Regions from separate parts of the Streptomyces sp. JLBG701 genome, predicted to be linked through region 1. Evidence: riboswitches for the same ligand, from Rfam matches in the RefSeq annotation. Region 1 holds a riboswitch; the other holds the start of a gene.
The links. A riboswitch is a leader RNA that binds a small molecule or an ion and turns the genes downstream of it on or off. The one in region 1 is predicted to bind glycine.
Positions count from the first base shown of each region.

Region 1 (7,347 bases):
GCGGCCGTTGACCCGGCGTTTGCTTCGACTTGTCGACTTGTCTTCACGCACGAGGCCGATGACCCCGCGTCTGAGTCGGGAGTCTTCAGCTTCGTCGCGATCACCCGCCAGACTTGGCGGCGAAAGTATGCGCAACCGTGATGCAGTCCTGGGGATTCCGTTATCCGAACAGCGGGTAACGCCTCTCGGACGCGGCACGGTTGGGACAGAACGGCAGTTCGCCGACGATCGTGACCTTACGCCGTTATCTACGCGCGAAGAAGTGTGTCAGGGAAGTAAATTCTTCGGCGGACCGGTAAACGGGGTGGGCGGCGCTCAGTATCCGCCGTGGGCCGGCGGGAAGCCGTACCCGGCGGCCGGGGCCTGCGCCGGCGCCTGGACCGGGGCCGCGTGGGCCTCACGGTCGTAGAAGGGACGGGCGCCCGCGCGCATCCACATCGCGACCGGGTCGTACTCATCGGACATCGCGACCGTCGACACCGGCAGCCCGTCCGGGACCGCGCCGATGGACTGCTGCATCATCGCGCGCACCGAGTCGACGGCCGGCGGGCTGGTGTCGTACACGTCGAGACCGATGGCGAGGTACGGCGCCCCGAGCGCCGGCTGCACCCAGGCGCGGCGCAGTGCGCGCACGGCCGGGGTGCGGTGGGCGTTGTGCGTGAGCAGGGCGTAGAACTGCGGGACCTCGATGGCCGGTTCGGACAGCCGCAGCGGGCCGGCCGGCTGGCGCTCCAGGCCGGTGGCGATGCGGCGCAGGTCCAGCCAGGGGATGCCGAGGCCGCCGCCGGGGGCGTGCGGGTTGAGCCAGAGGCCGAAGTGGTCGGGGTAGAGGGTGCGGGCCACGTCCACTCCGTCGACGACTTCGTAGGAGCGGTTCCAGCCGCTGGCGGAGAGTTCCTGGGCGGAGGTGACGCATGGGGCGTAGCCGAAGCCGTCGACCTCCATGTTTCCGTACTGGGCGTCCGGGGATCCTGCCTGGCCGTGCCACAGGAGCATCCAGATCTGGCCGGAGGAAGGGGTCGCGAGCGCGCGGAGCAGCGCCTCGTAGGCGTCGTAGCGCCCGGGCGTCACTTGGCGCAGCATGTGCTCGACCTGCCCGGTCGCGATGCCGCTGGCGCTCACCTGTACCGCCCCTTCGATTGTCTGCCCCGGATATGAAACCAGCTTAAGCGCCCAATCGCCCGGGGCCGGTTGTTCGTCGGCGAGTGCGGGTTCGCTGTGGCTGGTCGCGCAGTTCCCCGCGCCCCTAGGTGGGTTAGACCTGCGCCTGGTAGAAGGGGCGGACCTTCTCCCTCAGCCAGTCCGCTACCGGGTCCTGGGCTACGTCCATCAGGACCAGGTTGACCTGCCACTTCACCGGGGCCTGGCCTAGCGCCCTGCCCAGTGCTTCCAGCGGCAACGCCCTGATGTCGCCCTCCCACTGGGAGAGTTCGACTCCTACGAACATCACCGGATCCGCCGTCTCGATCGCCGCCAGGCAGCGGCGGGCCGTCGCCACCACGCCGATCCGGGCGAACTCGGCGGAGGCGGCGGACAGGAAGTCGACCGGGTCGTCCTGCCAGTCCGGTTCGAAGAGGCGGACGCGGGCGCCGGTCGTGCGGCCGAGGCGGCACAGTTCGGCGACGGCTTGCGGGGGCAGCGGTACGCCGACCAGGCCGTCGGGGTTCACGGCGATGCCGACCTGCGGGGGCAGGCCGCGGGCGAACTCCACGGCCGGCGCGATGGTGTACGACATGTGGGAGCCGACGACCTGGCGGAACTGCTCCTCGGAGCTGAAGACGGGTACGTAGGGCTGGCCGTCGATCTGCGTCGTGGGCAGGTCCAGCGGGCCGCTGTGCGGACCGCCGCCGCCGGGCAGCGGCACCCAGACGAAGCTGCGCCCGAGCACCTCGATGATCCGGCCGCCGGCACCTGGGATGCCGAGGGACGCCGACAGGACCTCCTCCAGTTCGTTGCCCGGCCAGCCGCCGTGCGGGTGTGGGTGTGCCTGTGCCGGGAAGTCCGCGGGAAATTCCGCCGGGAAGTCCATCTGCCTACCGCCTGCTCAAGTACCTGCTGTGGCTGGAAAGGCTAGCGGGTGCGGACGTACGACCGACCGGTCTACGGCCACTCAGCCCGTGAAGCCGATGCGGCGCAGCACGTTGGCCGCGTCCCGGTCGAGCAGGACCGCCGAGCCGCAGCCCTGGGGCAGGTCGCCCTGTTCCACCGAGCGGATCAGCCGGCCGGCGGCCGTGCGGTGGCGCAGGAAGGCGTACCGCGAGACACCGCGGCCGCGCTCGCGCTGGCCGGCGAGGGCGGTCTTCGGGGTGACGTCGAGGAGGAGAAGGTGCAGCGTGCCGCCCCGGCGGCGGGCCTCGCGGGCCAGCCAACCGCGCACCCAGGCCTGCGTACCGCAGTCGTGGACGACGACTCCGGAGTCGGAGCGCAGGGCGCGGTGGAGTCCGTAGTAATGGGCGAGGCGGACCAGGGGGCGGTAGATCGCGTAGGGCAGGAAGCGGGGGGTTCGCTCGTCCCAGCGGTCGCGGGTGTCCTGGGAGTCGATCCGCATGCCCTTGACCGTGCGCCGCATCAGCGTGGACTTGCCGCTGCCGGGCAGGCCGGTGATCACGACCAGGTCGCGGGGGTTGAAGAGCAGGGCGTGCGGGCTGTGGCCCGCTCGGTCGCGCAGGTCTCGGACGACGGGCGCCGGGCACGCGCCCGAGGCCTCCCGGGCCGGGGCCGTGCGCTGCTCGGGCAGCGCGAGGGCCGAGGTGGTCGCGTACGCCGTGGTCCTGTTCACCGTGATCGTCCTCCCCTGGGGTACGGGAGTCCCCATCCCCGTCGAGTGTAAAGAGAAGGTAATCCGAGGTCTCTCGTGTTTTCGTTCTTGTCCTGCCACAGCCCGGTTACAAAGAGCGGTGTTAAAAGCCGGTCTGCCACGAACCGGCGAGCCGTGCAATGATGTGCGCGCCAACTGCATACCGGCCGCTTGAATCCGCGCGGGAGAGTCCCCAGCAGTGCTTCGCTGGGGCGCCGAAGGAGCAAGTCCCTCCCTTGAATCTCTCAGGCCCCGTTACCGCGCGGGCGAGGCACATCTGAAAAGCGGGCCGCTGTCGCAGTGGCCCCACCCAAGGTGCAACCCGTGATCCCTCGTGGTCACGGCGAACCTCTCAGGTTCCGATGACAGATGGGGAGGAACGACCTCGCCGTCATGCCCTGGGAGCACTACCGATGAGCAGTAGCCCTACCCGTCGTACCGCACTCGATGCCCTGCATCGTGAGCTCGGCGCGACGATGACCGATTTCGCCGGCTGGGACATGCCCCTGCGCTACGGCTCCGAGCGCGACGAACATGTCGCGGTGCGTACCCGTGCCGGTCTCTTCGACCTCTCCCACATGGGCGAGATCACCGTCACCGGCCCGCAGGCGGCGGAGTTCCTGAACTTCGCCCTGGTCGGCAACATCGCCTCCGTGGGCGTCGGCCGCGCCCGCTACACCATGATCTGCCAGGCCGACGGGGGCATCCTCGACGACCTGATCGTCTACCGGCTGGCCGAGACCGAAGCCGGGTCTTCTCACTACATGGTCGTGGCCAACGCCGGCAACGCGCAGATCGTGCTGGACGCCCTGGTGGAGCGGGTCATCGGCTTCGACGCCGTCGTCCGCGACGACCGGGACGCCTACGCCCTCCTCGCCGTGCAGGGGCCCGAGTCCCCCGGCATCCTCAAGTCGCTCACCGACGCCGACCTGGACGGCCTGAAGTACTACGCGGGCCTGCCCGGCACCGTCGCCGGCGTCCCCGCGCTGATCGCCCGCACCGGTTACACCGGCGAGGACGGCTTCGAGCTGTTCGTGGCCCCCGCCGACGCCGAGAAGCTGTGGCAGGCGCTGACCGAGGCGGGCGCGCCCGTCGGTCTGGTTCCCTGCGGCCTCTCCTGCCGGGACACGCTGCGCCTGGAGGCGGGCATGCCGCTGTACGGGCACGAGTTGACGACCTCCCTGACTCCCTTCGACGCCGGGCTCGGCCGGGTGGTGAAGTTCGAGAAGGAGGGCGACTTCGTGGGGCGCGAGGCCCTTGAGGAGGCGGCCTCCCGCGCTCAGGAGAACCCGCCGCGCGTCCTGGTCGGCCTGATCGCCGAGGGCCGCCGTGTCCCGCGCGCCGGGTACCCCGTCGTCGCCGACGGCCGGGTGATCGGCGAGGTCACCTCCGGCGCCCCCTCCCCCACCCTCGGCAAGCCGATCGCGATGGCGTACGTCGACGCCGCGCACTCGGTGCCGGGCAGCGCCGGTGTCGGTGTGGACATCCGGGGCAGCCACGAGCCGTACGAGGTCGTGGCGCTGCCGTTCTACAAGCGCCAGAAGTAGCCACCCCAAGCGGTCGGTGCGTGACCCTGCGCACATTTTCGCTGTTCACGCACGTCTCCAGCAGTCCCCCATTCACCAGCACTCCCCCGCGTACAGGAGAATTCAGGCCATGAGCAACCCCCAGCAGCTGCGCTACAGCAAGGAGCACGAGTGGCTGTCGGTCGCCGAGGACGGCGTCTCGACGGTCGGCATCACCGAGTTCGCGGCCAACGCGCTCGGCGATGTCGTCTACGCCCAGCTCCCGGAGGTCGGTTCCACGGTGACCGCGGGTGAGTCCTGCGGCGAACTGGAGTCGACGAAGTCGGTAAGCGACCTGTACTCCCCGGTCGACGGCGAGGTCACCGAGATCAACGAGGACGTGGTCAACGACCCGTCGCTGGTCAACTCGGCCCCCTTCGAGGGCGGCTGGCTGTTCAAGGTACGCGCCACGGAGGAGCCGTCCGACCTGCTCTCCGCCGACGAGTACACCGCCTTTTCCGCCGGCTGAGGAGTCCTACGCCTGATGTCCGTTCTGAACACGTCCCTGCACGAGCTCGACCCGGAGATCGCCGCCGCGGTCGACGCCGAGCTGAACCGCCAGCAGTCCACCCTCGAAATGATCGCCTCCGAGAACTTCGCGCCGGTCGCGGTCATGGAGGCGCAGGGCTCGGTCCTCACCAACAAGTACGCCGAGGGCTACCCCGGCCGCCGCTACTACGGCGGCTGCGAGCACGTCGATGTCGCCGAGCAGATCGCGATCGACCGGGTCAAGGAGCTGTTCGGCGCCGAGTACGCCAACGTCCAGCCCCACTCGGGCGCCTCGGCCAACCAGGCCGCGCTGTTCGCGCTGGCCAAGCCCGGCGACACCATCCTCGGGCTCGACCTCGCGCACGGCGGTCACCTCACCCACGGGATGCGGCTGAACTTCTCCGGGAAGCAGTTCGACGTGGTCGCCTACCACGTCGACGACGCCGGTCTGGTCGACATGGCCGAGGTGGAGCGGCTCGCCAAGGAGCACCGGCCGAAGGTGATCATCGCGGGCTGGTCGGCGTACCCGCGCCGGCTGGACTTCGCCGAGTTCCGCCGTATCGCGGACGAGGTCGAGGCGTACCTGTGGGTCGACATGGCGCACTTCGCCGGCCTGGTCGCGGCGGGGCTGCACCCGAACCCGGTGCCGTTCGCGGACGTGGTCACCTCCACGACCCACAAGACGCTGGGCGGCCCGCGCGGCGGCATCATCCTCGCCAAGAAGGACTTCGCAAAGAAGCTGAACTCCTCCGTCTTCCCGGGCTTCCAGGGCGGCCCGCTGGAGCATGTGATCGCGGCCAAGGCGGTCTCCTTCAAGGTCGCGGCGAGCGAGGACTTCAAGGAGCGTCAGCGGCGTACGGTGGAGGGCGCACGCATCCTCGCCGAGCGCCTGACGGCCGCCGACGCCCGCGAGGCCGGCGTCAACGTCCTGTCCGGCGGCACGGATGTGCACCTGATCCTGGTCGACCTGCGCGAGTCCGAACTGGACGGGCAGCAGGCCGAGGACCGCCTCCACGAGGTCGGCATCACGGTCAACCGCAACGCCGTCCCGAACGACCCGCGCCCGCCAATGGTCACCTCGGGCCTGCGGATCGGCACGCCGGCCCTGGCGACCCGAGGCTTCACGGCCGAGGACTTCACCGAGGTCGCGGACGTCATCGCGGAGACGCTCAAGCAGTCGTACGACGTGGAAAGCCTGAAGGCCCGGGTCAAGGCCCTCGCCGACAAGCACCCGCTGTACCCCGGTCTGAACAAGTAGTTCCCAGGTGGGGGCACCCGACGACGTGTGCCCCCACCCTCTCAGGAGGAGTTCCCGTGGCCATCTCGGTCTTCGATCTGTTCTCGGTCGGCATCGGCCCGTCGAGCTCCCACACGGTCGGCCCGATGCGCGCGGCCCGCATGTTCGCCCGCCGCCTGCGCAACGAGAGCCTGCTCGACTCCGTCGCCTCCGTCCGCTCCGAGCTCTACGGCTCCCTGGGCGCGACCGGCCACGGCCACGGCACCCCGAAGGCCGTCCTGCTCGGCCTGGAGGGCGCCTCGCCCCGGACGGTGGACGTGGAGGGCGCGGACGAACGGGTGGAGTCGATCAGGTCGGGCGGCCGCATCCGGCTGCTCGGCGAGCACGAGATCCCGTTCTCCTACGACGACGACCTGGTCCTGCACCGCCGTAAGACGCTCCCGTACCACGCGAACGGCATGACGATCTGGGCGTACGACGCGCAGGGCGCCGAACTCCTGTCGAAGACGTACTACTCGGTGGGCGGCGGGTTCGTCGTCGACGAGGACGCCGTGGGCGCGGACCGCATCGTGCTCGACGACACGGTGCTGAAGTACCCCTTCCGCACCGGCGACGAGCTGCTGCGCCTGACGCAGGACACGGGCCTGTCCATCTCCTCGCTGATGCTGGAGAACGAGCGGGCCTGGCGGACCGAGGAGGAGATCCGTGCGGGTCTGCTGGAGATCTGGCGGGTGATGCGGGCGTGCGTGTCGCGCGGCATGTCCCGCGAGGGCATCCTGCCGGGCGGGCTGCGGGTCAAACGCAGGGCCGCCGTCACGGCCCGCCAACTCCGGGCGGAGGGCGACCCGTTGGCGCACGCGATGGAGTGGATCACGCTCTACGCGATGGCGGTGAACGAGGAGAACGCGGCGGGGGGGCGGGTGGTCACGGCCCCGACCAACGGCGCGGCTGGCATCATCCCGGCAGTCCTGCACTACTACATCAACTTCGTGCCCGGCGCCGACGAGGACGGGGTGGTCCGCTTCCTGCTCGCCGCCGGCGCGATCGGCATGCTCTTCAAGGAGAACGCCTCCATCTCCGGCGCCGAGGTCGGCTGCCAGGGCGAGGTCGGCTCGGCCTGCTCGATGGCTGCGGGGGCGCTGGCGGAGGTGCTCGGCGGATCTCCCGAACAAGTCGAGAACGCCGCCGAGATCGGCATGGAACACAACCTCGGCCTCACCTGCGACCCGGTCGGCGGCCTCGTCCAGATCCCGTGCATC
Region 1 is NZ_CM178588.1:7,930,893-7,938,239, reverse strand. It holds gene AC5DRG_RS36760 (enhanced serine sensitivity protein SseB C-terminal domain-containing protein) at 316-1,122, opposite strand; gene AC5DRG_RS36755 (enhanced serine sensitivity protein SseB) at 1,256-2,029, opposite strand; gene AC5DRG_RS36750 (AAA family ATPase) at 2,111-2,785, opposite strand; glycine riboswitch at 2,970-3,068, shown strand; glycine riboswitch at 3,069-3,176, shown strand; gene gcvT (glycine cleavage system aminomethyltransferase GcvT) at 3,211-4,344, shown strand; gene gcvH (glycine cleavage system protein GcvH) at 4,454-4,831, shown strand; gene glyA (serine hydroxymethyltransferase) at 4,847-6,109, shown strand; gene AC5DRG_RS36730 (L-serine ammonia-lyase) at 6,166-7,347, shown strand, end outside.

Region 2 (7,347 bases), 6.1 Mb from region 1:
TCGGTACCAACAGTCAGTGAGACGGTGACGACGCGAAATGCTGGCAATTGCCAGCGGCGAGTGAGAGCGTCCTGCGGCCCGTCCTCAGCGCATTCGGCTAGCCTTTCCCCGCGGTGGGGTACGGGAAACCACTCCTAGGGTGATTATCACTCGGCGTGCCGAGTGTGGCGATCGTTGACGCGCCCCTGGTGACTGCCTACCGTCGAGAAGGCAGGTCAAGGACGGAGGTCGGCGTGAGAAGCAGCGGCGACGGTACGGCTGGGGGTGTTCCCGGACGTGGTTTCGGGGACGGCGGCCCGTACCCGCTTCACAGCAGCGCGGCCGATCACGCTCCGCGGCGACCGGCGGCGGTGCCGAGCAGCGGAGGGGCGACGTCCATGGCGTCCGAGCAGATCGGCTATCGCGGACCGACGGCGTGTGCGGCCGCCGGCATCACCTATCGGCAACTGGACTACTGGGCCCGCACGGGCCTCGTGGAGCCGAGTGTGCGGCCCGCCTACGGGTCGGGGACGCAGAGGCTGTACAGCTTCCGGGACGTCGTCGTCCTGAAGATCGTCAAGCGGTTCCTCGACACGGGCGTGTCGCTGCAGAACATCCGCACCACCGTCCAGCACCTCAGGGAGCGGGGCTTCCGCGACCTGGAGCGCATGACGCTGATGAGCGACGGCGCCACGGTCTACGAGTGCACCTCGCCCGACGAGGTCCACGCCCTGCTCCAGGGCGGCCAGGGCATCTTCGGGATCGCCGTCGGTGTGGTGTGGCGGGACGTCGAGAGCGCCCTCTCGCAGCTGCACGGGGAGCGGATCGACACGGGCGAGACCCTGGTCGGGCCCAATCCCGCGGACGAGCTGGCGCGACGGCGGAATCGGGCGGTCTGAGCCCGCGTCCAGGGGCGGTGTCGGGGCATTGTCAGTGGCGTAGGGCAGCATCGGAGATGTGAGAAGTTCGCCCACGATCCTGCATCTCGACATGGATGCCTTCTTCGCCTCGGCGGAGCAGGCGTCCAAGCCGAGCCTGCGCGGGAAGGCCGTCATCGTGGGTGGGCTCGGGCCCCGTGGGGTGGTCGCGACCGCTTCGTACGAGGCTCGTGTCTTCGGGGTGAATTCGGCGATGCCCATGGCGCAGGCCCGTCGGCTCGCTCCGAATGCCGCCTGTCTCGTGCCGCGCTTCGGGTTGTACCGGTCGATCAGCGAGCAGGTGATGGCGCTGCTGCGGGCGCTGTCGCCGCTGGTGGAGCCGCTGAGCCTCGACGAGGCGTTCGTCGACCTGGAGGCCGGGGGAGCCGCCTGGGACGCGGAGTCGGCCCGGCTGACGGGGATCAGGCTGCGTGCGGACATACGGGCCGTAACCGGACTCACCGGGTCGGTGGGCCTCGCCGCCTCCAAGATGCTCGCGAAGATTGCCTCCGAGCAGGCCAAGCCCGACGGGCTGGTACTGATCGAGCCGGGGACCGAGAGGGCGCTGCTGGGGCCCATGTCGGTGCGGACCCTGCCCGGGGTCGGGCCGGCGACGGGCGATCACCTGAGGCGGGCCGGGATCACCACGGTCGACGAGATCGCCGAAGCGGGGGAGGACGAGCTCGTACGGCTGCTGGGGAAGGCCCATGGGCATGCGCTGTACGCCATGGCGCTGGCGCACGACGAGCGGCCCGTGGTGGCCGAGCGGGAGACCAAGTCGGTGTCGGTCGAGGACACCTATGACGTGGACATCCATGATCGCGTGCGGGTGGGGTTGGAGGTGCAGCGGCTGGCCGACCGGTGCGTGCGGCGGCTGCGGGGCGCCGGGCTGTCGGGGCGGACCATCGTGCTCAAGGTGCGGCGGTACGACTTCTCCACCCTGACCCGGTCCGAGACGCTGCGGGGGCCCACGGACGATCCGGCGGTGGTGCGGGAGGCCGCCGCCCGGCTGCTGGACTCCGTGGACACCACGGGAGGTGTACGGCTGCTCGGCGTGGGCGTCAGCGGGCTCGCCGACTACACCCAGGAGGATCTCTTCGCACAGGCGGCGGGGGAACATGTGGAGGGTTTCGAGGAGGAGGCCTCGCCGGACGAGCCCCTCGAGGAGTCCGCGGCGCCCGTCGAGCGGCGCTGGCCTGCCGGGCACGACGTGCGGCATGCCGAACACGGGCACGGCTGGGTGCAGGGCAGTGGGCTGGGGCGGGTCACCGTGCGGTTCGAGACGCCTCAGTCGGAGGTGGGGCGGGTGCGGACCTTCCGGGTCGACGACCCGGATCTGGAGCCGGCGGATCCGCTGCCCCTGGTGGCGCGAAGACCCGACGATCCCGAGGAGCCGCCGGTTCAGGCGTCGTCCGAGCCCGCCAGCTTGCCGAAGTCGCGGTCCGGGAGTGGGGGAGGGGGCGCCACGTCGAGGCCGTAGTGGTGGTAGAGCTGGAGTTCCTGTTCCGGGGAGAGGTGGCGGCCGACGCCGAAGTCCGGGGCGTCCTTGATCAGGGCCCGGTCGAAGGGGATGCGCAGGGTGCCCTCGATCACCTCGCTGGGCTCCAGGGGCACGAAGGCGTCTCTGCTGAACAGGCCGGTGCGTATGGCCGCCCACTCCGGTACGCCGGTCGCGTCGTCGAGGTAGACCTCGTCGACCGTGCCGATCTTGGTGCCGTTGCGGTCGAACGCCTTGCGGCCGATCAGGTTGCGCGGATCGATGTCGGTCTGCACGGTCCCTCCATTTGGTCGCAACTCATCCGTAAGCACTACGAAAGAGCACATTGGGGAAGGTGGCCACTCGAACGCTCTGGCGTTGACCTCGCTGGTAGGCTGACAGCGGCTGCTGACCCCGTGCGGGAGAGTCCTCCAGGCAACATCGGAGGCGCCGAAGGAGCAAATCCTCCCCGGAATCTCTCAGGCCCACGTACCGCACGGACGAGGTCACTCTGGAAAGCAGGGTGGGGGTCTCCACGACCTCCGCTCTCACCGACGGTGAAAGCCGGGCGGCCCTCGGGCGACCCGGTGAAGCTCTCAGGTTGAGATGACAGAGGGGGAGGCCGTCCGGGTACCCGTGCCGTGGTGCCCCTCGAAGGTCATGTCTGACCAGGAGGCCTCCGCAATGACCACCCATCGCATTCCGCTCTCCGAACTCGAACAGGGAATCCCCTTCGAGCAGCGCCACATCGGGCCCGATCAGGAGGCGCGGGCCAAGATGCTCGCGCAGGTCGGCTACGGCTCGCTGGACGAGCTGACGGCCGCCGCGGTGCCGGATGTGATCAAGAACGCCGATGCGCTGGAGCTGCCCGGTGCGCGCACCGAGGCCGAGGTGCTGGCCGAGCTGGGTTCCCTCGCGGACCGCAATCAAGTGCTCGGCTCGATGATCGGGCTCGGCTACTACGGGACGTTCACGCCGCCCGTCATCCTGCGCAACGTCATGGAGAACCCGGCCTGGTACACGGCTTACACGCCCTACCAGCCCGAGATCTCCCAGGGCCGACTCGAAGCACTGCTGAACTTCCAGACCATGGTCGCCGAGCTCACCGGGCTGCCGACCTCCGGCGCCTCGCTGCTCGACGAGGGCACGGCCGCCGCCGAGGCCATGGCGCTGTCCCGGCGCATGGGCAAGAACAAGAAGGGCCTGTTCCTGGTCGACGCGGACGCGCTGCCGCAGACCATCGCCGTGATCGAGACCCGCGCCGAGCCGACCGGTGTCGAGGTCGTCGTCGCCGACCTCAGCGAGGGCATCCCGGCCGAGCTCGCCGAGCGGGAGATCAACGGCGTGCTCGTCCAGTACCCGGGCGCCTCCGGTGCCGTACGCGACATCAAGCCGCTCGTCGAGCAGGCGCACGCCCTGGGCGCGCTCGTCACCGTGGCCGCCGATCTGCTCGCGCTGACGCTGCTGACCTCGCCGGGCGAGCTGGGCGCGGACATCGCGATCGGTACGACCCAGCGCTTCGGCGTGCCGATGGGCTTCGGCGGGCCGCATGCCGGATACATGGCCGTCCACGAGAAGTTCGCCCGCAGCCTGCCCGGGCGTCTCGTGGGTGTGTCCGTGGACGCCGACGGGAACCGGGCCTACCGCCTCGCCCTGCAGACCCGCGAGCAGCACATCCGCCGTGAGAAGGCGACCAGCAACATCTGCACAGCTCAGGTGCTGCTCGCCGTGATGGCCGGCATGTACGCCGTCTACCACGGGCCCGAGGGGTTGAAGGGCATCGCGCGGCGCACGCACCGGTACGCCAACCTCCTCGCCGAGGGGCTCAAGGCCGGTGGCGTCGTGGTCGTGCACGGTGCCTACTTCGACACTCTCACCGTGCGGGTGCCGGGGCGGGCCGGGGAGATCGTCGCCGCCGCACGCGAGCGCGGCGTCAACCTGTACCTCGTCGACGCCGACCACGTCTCCCTCGCCTGTGACGAGACCACCACGCGGGCCCAACTGGGCGCCGTGTGGGCGGCGTTCGGTGTCGAGGCGGACATCGAGGCGCTCGACGCGGCGACGGCCGATGTTCTTCCGGCCGGGCTGCTGCGGACTGATGACTTCCTCACGCACCCCGTCTTCCACCAGCACCGCTCCGAGACCGCGATGCTGCGCTACCTTCGCCGGCTCGCCGACCGTGACTACGCGCTCGACCGCGGCATGATCCCGCTGGGCTCCTGCACGATGAAGCTCAACGCGACGACCGAGATGGAGCCGGTCACCTGGCCCGAGTTCGGCCAGCTGCACCCCTTCGCGCCCGCCGAGCAGGCGCAGGGCTATCTCACGCTCATCCAGGAGCTGGAGGAGCGGCTCGCCGAGGTCACCGGATACGACAAGGTGTCCCTCCAGCCGAACGCGGGGTCCCAGGGCGAGTTCGCCGGGCTGCTCGCCGTACGCGGATACCACCGGGCCAACGGGGACGAGCAGCGGACCGTGTGTCTGATTCCGTCCTCCGCGCACGGGACGAACGCCGCCAGTGCCGTCATGGCCGGGATGAAGGTCGTCGTCGTGAAGACCGCCGAGGACGGCGAGATCGACGTAGCGGATCTGCGGGCGAAGATCGAGCAGTACCGGGACGAGCTCGCGGTGCTGATGATCACGTACCCCTCCACGCATGGCGTGTTCGAGGAGCATGTCGCCGACATCTGTGCGCAGGTGCACGAGGCCGGTGGGCAGGTGTATGTCGACGGGGCCAACCTCAACGCCCTTGTGGGGCTTGCCAAGCCGGGGCACTTCGGTGGGGACGTGTCGCACCTCAACCTGCACAAGACGTTCTGCATCCCGCACGGCGGTGGCGGTCCGGGCGTCGGGCCGGTCGGTGTGCGTGCGCATCTGGCGCCGTATCTGCCGAACCATCCGTTGCAGCCCGCGGCCGGGCCGGAGACCGGGGTCGGGCCGATCTCGGCCGCGCCGTGGGGTTCCGCGGGGATCCTGCCGATCTCGTGGGCGTATGTGCGGCTCATGGGCGGTGAGGGGCTCAAGCGGGCCACGCAGGTGGCCGTGCTCTCCGCCAACTACATCGCCAAGCGCCTTGAGCCGCACTTCCCCGTGCTGTACACCGGGCCCGGCGGGCTTGTCGCGCACGAGTGCATCATTGATTTGCGGCCCTTGACCAAGGCGACCGGTGTGAGCGTCGACGATGTCGCCAAGCGGCTGATCGACTACGGGTTCCACGCGCCCACGATGTCGTTCCCGGTGGCCGGTACGTTGATGATCGAGCCGACCGAGTCGGAGGATCTGATCGAGCTCGACCGGTTCTGTGAGGCGATGATCGCGATCCGTGGCGAGATCGAGCGGGTTGGCTCCGGGGAGTGGCCTGCGGACGACAATCCGCTGCGGAACGCTCCGCATACCGCGGCAGTGCTCGGTGGGGAGTGGGAGCACGCCTACAGCCGCGAGGACGCTGTGTTCCCGGGCGGTGTCTCGGTTGCGGACAAGTACTGGCCGCCGGTGCGTCGTATCGACCAGGCCTTTGGTGATCGGAACCTGGTTTGCTCTTGCCCCCCGTTGGATGCGTACGAGGACTAGGCAGTTCGTTTGCTGCGGGGCGCTGTGCGCACCCCGAATCACCCGCGAGGGCTCCGTCCAGGTCGTATGGCCTGGGCGGAGCCCTTGTTTGTCATGTGGTTGCCAGTGATACCTCGGTCGACTTGATCAGGGCGACTACCGGGGAGCCGGGGGAGAGGGCCAGGTCGGTGGCGGCGTCCGTGGTGATGGCTGCGGTCAGGTCGGCGCCGGTGACGGAGATCTTGACGGAGGCCATCGCGCCGCCGGTGGCCAGGTCGCTGACCGTGCCGGGGAGCTGGTTGCGGATGGAGAGGCCCGCTACCGGGGCGGTGGCGAGGGAGACCTCCGTCGACTTCACCAAGGCGCGTACGAGGGTGCCCTCGGTGAGGGCGAGTTCCTGGACGGCCTCCAGGGTGATCGCGGCGGTGAGGTCCTGGCCGCCGGTGAGGCGGACCTTGACCGTGGCCATGACCTCGCCCGGGGTGACTGCGGTGACGGTGCCGGGGAGCTGGTTGCGGATGCTCAGAGTCATGGGCATCAACTTAGGGGCGAGTGCGCCTTACGCCGGGTATGCGTGTGTCTGCGTCGCCTTGACCGTTGCCCAGACCGGTGCGCCCGGGTGCAGGTCCAGTTCGGCCGCGGCGACCGTGGTGAGGTCTGCGGTGAGGGGGAGTTCGCCGGTGAGGTCGGCGCGGATCTGGTCGCCGTGGGTTTCCAGGCCCGCGACCTCGCAGTGCCAGAGGTTGCGGGCGCTGGATGTGGTGGGGCGGTCCCGGTACAGGGTCACCGCGCTCGGCGGGAAGGCCACGAAGACCGGGCCGGTCAGGTCCTCCGTGGTGGTGATGTCCGGGCCGGCGTCGAGTTGGACCCGGTGGCCCTTGGCCTTCCCCTTGTAGAGGTTGAGGCCTACCAGTTGGGCGATGTAGTCCGTTCGGGGGTGCCGGGCGATGTCCTGCGGTGTGCCTTCCTGGACGACGTGGCCGTGCTCGATGACGACCAGGCGGTCGGCCAGCACCATGGCGTCCAGCGGGTCGTGTGTGACGAGTACGGCTACGGCCTCGAACTCGGCCAGGTGGCGTCGGAGTTGGGCGCGTACGTCGAGGCGGGTGCGGGCGTCCAGGGCGGCGAGGGGTTCGTCCAGGAGCAGCAGTCGGGGGTGCGTGGCCAGGGCGCGGGCCAGGGCTACGCGTTGGGCCTGGCCGCCGGAGAGGCGGCGGGGTTTGGCGGCGGCGTGGTCGGTCAGGCCCATGCGGGCCAGCAGCTCGGACGCCTGGGCTCGGGCCTCGGCCTTGGTCGCGCCCTGGCAGCGGGGGCCGAAAGCCACGTTGTCCAGGGCCGAGAGGTGAGGGAAGAGGAGGTAGTCCTGGAAGACGACGCCGACCGGGCGGGACTCGGGGGGCGTACGGTCCAACTCCGTGCCGTCCA
Region 2 is NZ_CM178588.1:1,866,937-1,874,283, reverse strand. It holds gene AC5DRG_RS08605 (bifunctional nuclease family protein) at 1-20, shown strand, start outside; gene AC5DRG_RS08600 (MerR family transcriptional regulator) at 234-878, shown strand; gene AC5DRG_RS08595 (DNA polymerase IV) at 937-2,376, shown strand; gene AC5DRG_RS08590 (PRC-barrel domain-containing protein) at 2,298-2,669, opposite strand; glycine riboswitch at 2,783-2,878, shown strand; gene gcvP (aminomethyl-transferring glycine dehydrogenase) at 3,058-5,943, shown strand; gene AC5DRG_RS08580 (TOBE domain-containing protein) at 6,035-6,454, opposite strand; gene AC5DRG_RS08575 (ABC transporter ATP-binding protein) at 6,482-7,347, opposite strand, start outside.
Region 2: another riboswitch for glycine. It lies ahead of gcvP (aminomethyl-transferring glycine dehydrogenase); the one in region 1 lies ahead of gcvT (glycine cleavage system aminomethyltransferase GcvT).